Regions from separate parts of the Arthrobacter sp. TMS2-4 genome, predicted to be linked through region 2. Evidence: riboswitches for the same ligand, from Rfam matches in the RefSeq annotation. Region 2 holds a riboswitch; the other holds the start of a gene.
What was found. A riboswitch is a leader RNA that binds a small molecule or an ion and turns the genes downstream of it on or off. The one in region 2 is predicted to bind cyclic di-AMP.
Positions count from the first base shown of each region.

Region 1: another riboswitch for cyclic di-AMP. It lies ahead of ACX80F_RS03215 (C40 family peptidase); the one in region 2 lies ahead of ACX80F_RS08795 (LysM peptidoglycan-binding domain-containing protein).

Region 1 is NZ_JBTNDI010000001.1:687,080-690,281, reverse strand. It holds gene ACX80F_RS03220 (NAD-dependent epimerase/dehydratase family protein) at 1-676, shown strand, start outside; gene ACX80F_RS03215 (C40 family peptidase) at 865-1,725, opposite strand; cyclic di-AMP (ydaO/yuaA leader) riboswitch at 1,728-1,935, opposite strand; gene mutM (bifunctional DNA-formamidopyrimidine glycosylase/DNA-(apurinic or apyrimidinic site) lyase) at 2,047-3,009, opposite strand; gene rnc (ribonuclease III) at 3,010-3,202, opposite strand, start outside.
Region 2 is NZ_JBTNDI010000005.1:91,553-94,754, forward strand. It holds gene ACX80F_RS08785 (O-acetylhomoserine aminocarboxypropyltransferase/cysteine synthase family protein) at 1-1,102, opposite strand, end outside; SAM riboswitch class I at 1,194-1,298, opposite strand; gene ACX80F_RS08790 (hypothetical protein) at 1,419-1,649, shown strand; cyclic di-AMP (ydaO/yuaA leader) riboswitch at 1,770-1,949, shown strand; gene ACX80F_RS08795 (LysM peptidoglycan-binding domain-containing protein) at 1,955-2,866, shown strand; gene acs (acetate--CoA ligase) at 2,955-3,202, opposite strand, start outside.

The sequences.
Region 1 (3,202 bases), on a different contig from region 2:
CGGAGTAACCGACGTCGTCCACGTGTCCTCGCCGTCCGTCGCGCACGATGGCTCCTCACTGGTCGGGGCTCCCGCCGGCACCGCGGACCCGGAGCACGCCCGCGGTGACTACGCCCGCACCAAGGCCTCCGCGGAGCTGCTCGCGCTGGCGCGCTCGACGCCGTCGTTCCGGGTCGCCGCGATCCGGCCCCACATCGTGTGGGGCCCCGGCGACACCCAGCTGGTCGACCGCGTGATCGACCGCGCGCGGCACGGCCGTCTGCCCCTGCTCGACGGCGGGACGGCACTCATCGATACGACGTACGTCGACAATGCGGCGTCGGCCATCGTCGCCTGCCTGCGGCGCATGGACGCGGCGCAGGGCCAGGCTCTCGTCGTCACCAACGGCGAGCCCCGCCCGATCGCCGAGCTGCTCGCGGGGATCTGCCGGGCCGGCGGGGTCGAACCACCCGTCCGGTCCGTCCCCGGAGCACTCGCGCGCGGTGCGGGATCCGTCATCGAGCGGGTCTGGCTGCGGCTGGGCCGGACGGATGAACCGCCCATGACCCGCTTCCTGGCGGAGCAGCTGTCGACGGCGCACTGGTTCGACCAGCGGCACACGCGCACCGTGCTCGACTGGCGCCCGTCCGTGAGCGTCGACGAGGGACTCGAGCGCCTGGCGGCGTTCTACAGGTAGCCCCGGTGCGGCGCTCCTTTCCCTGAGCGCGCAGGTGTGGCGGGTCCCGCCGTCGAGAACCCACCCCGGGTGCGCGACGGGCGCGGACCCGGGCCTCGTCGGACAGTCCGGGAACGCAGAAGGACGGGATGCGTGATGCATCCCGTCCTTCTGACCGTCGAACTGGTGTTGCCGGCCGTGCGACCCGACTAGCGGGTGTAGTACCCGTCCACGGACATGGCGCTGACCGAGTGGACCAGGGTGCCCTGCGAGGCGTTCAGGGCGCTGACCATCTGCCCGTTGCCGAGGTAGATCCCGACGTGGCTGCCGCCGTTCTGGCTCACCAGGTCACCCGGCTGGGGGTTGCTGGTCGGCGTCATGGAGGCGAACTGGGCCCAGGTGGTGCGCGGCAGGTCGATGCCGTTCTGGGCGTAGGCCCACTGCACGAAGGCCGAGCAGTCCCAAGCGCCGAACGCGGTTCCGCCGTACACGTAGCCGGAGCCGACGCCCTGCATGGCCGTGCCGACGATGCCGCCGCCACCGATGGGCGCGATCGACGCCGCGGACTGCAGGCTGTAGGCGGGGGTGGCTGCCGGAGCAGGTGCTGCGGCGGGAGCGGCAGGTGCCGGCGCTGCGACCGGGGCTGCCACGGGTGCTGCGACTGGGGCTGCCACGATGGATGCCGACTGCACCGAATACTGCGCGGGGGCAGCAGGAGCGGCGGATCCACCGAGGGAGATCGACTGGCCGGGGTAGATGACCGACGCGTAGCCAAGGCCGTTGGCCGCGAACAGGGCGTCGAGGCTGATGCCGTGCATGGCGGCGATGGACCCGAGGGTGTCGCCGGCCTGGACGGTGTGGGTGCCGGCCGCTGCCGACTGGGTGCTGACCTCGCCGGCGGCGTTCGCGGGAAGCGACGCGCCGAGCATGAGGCCGGATGCAACGGCGACGACGGCGGCAGGCTTGCCGGCGACCGAGGCGCTTGCGGAGAAGGCCCGCGAGGCGGTGACGAAGGGGTTGGTGCGCGTGGGGACTGCCCGGTGGCGCGCGTTATGGCTCTGCTTGGACATAATGATGCCTTTCCCAATGCCTGCGAAGTTAGCTGTCGGGTTCGGATGGGACATCCGGACACGCTTCCTACAGACCGTCGTCCCCAGTACCGGTCTGCGCGTGTCTTTACCCCTAGGACCCGTGATCGAGTCCGCTAGTGGTTCCCCCGCCCCTGTCGAATGTGTAGTGCGAACGGTCCGTCCTCATCGACAGGGTTAGGCAGTGTGAGGATGGGCGCCCATCCGTTGTGGATCGGACGCGAGACCAACCGTACCGGCTGGTAACGCCAGTTGTCACATTTAGATCACGAGGTGTGGATCACCTTTTTCTGCCCCGAGATCTCAGATCCGTGCATTGCGTGGTCTGGCCTGGCAGGACGGGCACAGGTAGGACGACCTGTTCATGAACGATTCGCGGCGCAGCAGCGTGGTCCGTCCCTCGGACGCGCACCGGCGGCAGGGCCGGCCCTCCCGCCCGTAGGCCTCCAGATCACGGGCGAAGTACCCCGACGCACCGTTCACGTTCACGTACAGGGAATCGAAGCTGGTGCCGCCGGCCGCCAGTGCCCGTTCCATCACCGAGGTGACGGCGTCGACGATGCGTCGGGTGTCGGGGCGACGCATGGTGTCCGTGGGGCGCGCGTAGTGGAATCCGGCCGCCCAGAGCGCCTCGTCGGCGTAGATGTTGCCGATCCCGGAGATGAGCCCCTGATCGAGGAGGGCACGTTTGAGACCTGTCCGGCGCGCGCGCAGGCGTTCGTGGAACAGGTCGAGGGAGAATCCGGGGTCGAGGGGATCGCGCGCGATGTGTGCCGCCTGCCGGGGTACGAGTGGCAGGTTCGAGGCGCCGAGCCCGCCGGGCAGGCCGTCCGGCGTGGCCTCCAACTCTGTGACGAACATCCCGCCGAAGATCCTCTGGTCGACGAACCGCAGCTCGCCCGGCAGCGCTGTGCCGTCGTCGTCGTCCGCCGGGGAGAGTGCGAAGCGGACCTTCAGGTGCTTTTCCGATGGAGCATCGGGTGCCTCGACCAGGAGCTGTCCGCTCATCCCCAGGTGCGCCATCAGCGCGACGTGCGGGCGGTCGCGGGGATCGTCGGGGTCCTCGAGGATCATCCACAGGAACTTCCCCCGGCGCACCACATCCCCCACCCGGGCGCCGGCGACGGTGCCGACGAAGTCCTCGACGCCGTCGAGGTGCCGCCTCAGGGACCGGGGATCGAGGACGTCCACTGCGTCGATGGTGCGGCCCGCCACCCAGCGCACGAGGCCGCGGCGGACGACCTCGACCTCGGGAAGTTCAGGCACTCAGGGTCCGTCGGGCGACAGGGTGGGATCGGGGACACCGGGGCTGCGGCCGTCGGCCGGAGCGGCGTCGGCCGGACGACCCGACGGCAGTGGATCCGGCGGTACGGCGAGCGTCTTCCAGGATGCGGCGGCGGCCTCCTGCTCGGCTTCCTTCTTCGAGTTGCCGCAGCCGGAACCGTACTCCGTTCCGCCG
Region 2 (3,202 bases):
CGAGGTGCGAGGCGAGCTGCAGCGACTCGATGAACTTCTGGCCCGCCTTGCGGCCGCCCCTGATACCGAAACTGAACACGGATCCGGGCCCCTGCGGCAGATAGGTCTTCGCCCGCTCGTGATGCGCGTGGGTAGGGAGGCCGGCGTAGTTGACGTACTCCACCCGCGGGTCCGCCTGCAGCCACTCGGCGACGGCCTGCGCGTTCTCCAGGTGTTCGTCCAGGCGCTGCGCGAGGGTCTCGACCCCCTGAAGGAGCTGGAAGGCGGACATCGGCGAGAGCGAGGGTCCGATGTCGCGGAGCTGTTCTGTGCGCAGCTTCGTCAGGAACCCGTACTCCCCGAAGTTCGCCCACCACTGGATGTTGCCGTAGGACGGCACGGGTTCGGTCATCATCGGGAACTTGCCGTTGCCCCAGTCGAAGCGGCCGCTCTCCACGATCACGCCGCCGAGCGTGGTGCCGTGTCCGCCGATGAACTTGGTGGCCGAGTGGATGACGATGTCCGCACCGTGTTCGATGGGACGCACCAGGTACGGCGTGCTCAGCGTGGAGTCGACGATGAACGGGACGCCGGCGTCATGGGCCACCGTGGCCAGGCCCGCCAGATCGGCGATCTCACCGGAGGGATTCGCGATCACCTCCGCGTAGACCGCCTTGGTGTTGTCCCGGATGGCGGCCGCGTAGTCCGCAGGATCCGTCCCCGGGACGAAGGTGGTCTCGATGCCGAAGCGGCGCAGCGTGACATCGAGCTGGGTGACCGTGCCGCCGTACAGCTGCGAGGCAGCGACGATGTGGTCACCGGCCTGGCAGAGCGCCGCGAAGGTGAGGAACTCGGCGCTCATGCCCGACGCCGTCGCCACCGCCCCGATCCCGCCCTCGAGGGAACTGATGCGCTCCTCGAACGCGGCGACCGTCGGGTTGCCGATCCGCGAGTAGATGTTGCCGTACTTCTGCAGGGCGAACAGGTTGGCGGCGTCGTTGGTGTCCTTGAACACGAAGGACGTCGTCTGGTAGATCGGGACGGCCCTGGCCCCGTGGGTGGCGTCGGGAGTGCCGCCGGCGTGCAGTGCGCGCGTCCGGAAGCCGAAGGAACGTTCTGCCATCAGGCACCTGCCTTGCTGGGTCGGGATACTGCGGGGCAGGACCGGGGATCGGGGTGGCGGCCGAAGGCGGCCGTGGCGCTGCTCATGGTTTCCTCCATCGTCCTGGCAGTAGCACCCTCATGTCGCCGCGGGATCGCGGGGGCCAGGGTTGCTGCGGCGTCAGTGAGCCAGATCTCTCAGCCGCTCGGGATGGTCGGGTCGAGTCTGACACCAGGCCGCCGCAGAACCAAACCATGTGTCCCCGTATGAGCCGGCCCCTGCGCGCTGCTCCGGATGGGGCGGCGGAGGCACGCCGTGCGGCACCTAGGGTGGAGGGATGGAGGATTGGAGATCGGCAAGCCGGGCGCAGGACCGGAGGCTGTGGCAGACGCTCTCGTACGTCGGCACCGCGCTGACACTCACGCTGGTCAGCAGCATCCTGGTGGCCGTCGGCGGCCCGGGTGTGGTGGTCACGGAGTGGTTCTATGTGCAGCAGGCGATGCTGCTCGCGCTCAGCGCGGCGGGGACGTTCCTCGCGCTTCGTCGCTGGCGGGCGCTGCGCGGTTGAGGGGCACCCTACCTCCCGTTACAAAAATGTGACAAATCGAGGAGCACCTGGGTATTGTCAGCGAGTGCCTCCGCGACCGTGGGGCGCTTCTGGACGGATTGCCGAGCCCTGCCGTCGTCCGGGACTCGTTCGCAACCAGTAAGGCAGGGACGGGGGAACCACCAGTTCCACCGGGCGCGCAGGGAAACCTGCAGGCGTCCTCGGGGTTAAGTCGTGCCGTACCACCCACCGGTGATGCGCGCGGCCGGGTGACTCCCATCCGAACCCGACAGCTCACCCCGCAGGCATGGGAGAGGTACAACACCATGTCACGAAACACCACTTCACCACGCCACCGCGCCGACGTCGACGGAAATCTCGCTCTCCAGGGCCTGTCCCGCGCAGCGAAGGCCCACGCCACCGCTGTAGGCCGCCCCGTCGCCATCGCCGCCGTCACCTCGGGCCTCGCACTCACCGCTGTGGGCACCGCCAACGCCGGTGAGTACACCACGCAGAGCACGACGACGGCCCCCGCTGCCGTTGCAGCCCCGGCTGTTGCTCCCGCCGCTTCCACGACGCACACGGTCGTCTCCGGCGACACCCTGGGTGCCGTCTCGGCACGCTACGGCGTGGACCTCTCCGCCGTCCTCACGGCGAACGGCCTGTCCGTCTCCTCGATCATCTTCCCGGGCGACACCATCCTCATCCCGACGGGTGCCGCTGCGGCTCCCGTCCGCACGGTGTCGGTGACCGTGGCCGCACCCCAGACCGCCCCCGCACCGCAGGCCGCTCCCGCAGCGTACGTTGCTCCTGCTGCCGCCCCCGCGGCGCCGGCACAGTACGCGGCGGCTGTCGCCCCGGCCGCGGCGGCTGCTCCCGCGCCCGGCGTGCACCTGCTGTCCGGCAAGATCACCCCGGTCGCCTCCGGCGTCGGCGGCACGCTCGTGGCCTCCGCCCAGTCGCAGATCGGGACCACCCAGGACTGCACCGCGATGGTCGAGAAGGCCCTGCGCTCCGCAGGCATCGCCGTCGGCGATCTCGGTCCCTCGCAGTTCTTCCAGTTCGGCTCCGTTGTGGGGACCCCTGCCCCGGGTGACCTCGTCATCACCGGTGGTCATGTCGCGATCTACGTCGGCGGCGGCAAGGTCATCAGCGGCGGAATGAACGGCGTCAACGCCACCATGCAGCACCCCCTCTCGGATCTCCCGGGAGCCTCCTTCGTCCGGGTTGCTGGCTGATACCGAACGAACCACACGCGGGAAGCGGCAGGTGCTTGGACGGGGCGCCTGCCGCTTCCTTCTCTTAACGTCTTCACCCTGCCGGGCGTCAGCGGCGGGCCAGTACGTCCTGGATCCCCGGGATGCATCCCTCGTTCTGCAGGGACGTGGTGTCGCCGAGCGGTGAGCCCTCGTAGAGCTGCGTGAGCAGACGGCGCATGATCTTGCCGGAGCGTGTCTTCGGAACATCCGGAACGACGACGACGGCGGACGGCCGCGCGATCGGTCCGATCGCGGCCGCGACGTGGGCGCGGAGCGTCGAGGCGACGTCCTCGCCCGGATCCGCGCCGGTCGCCA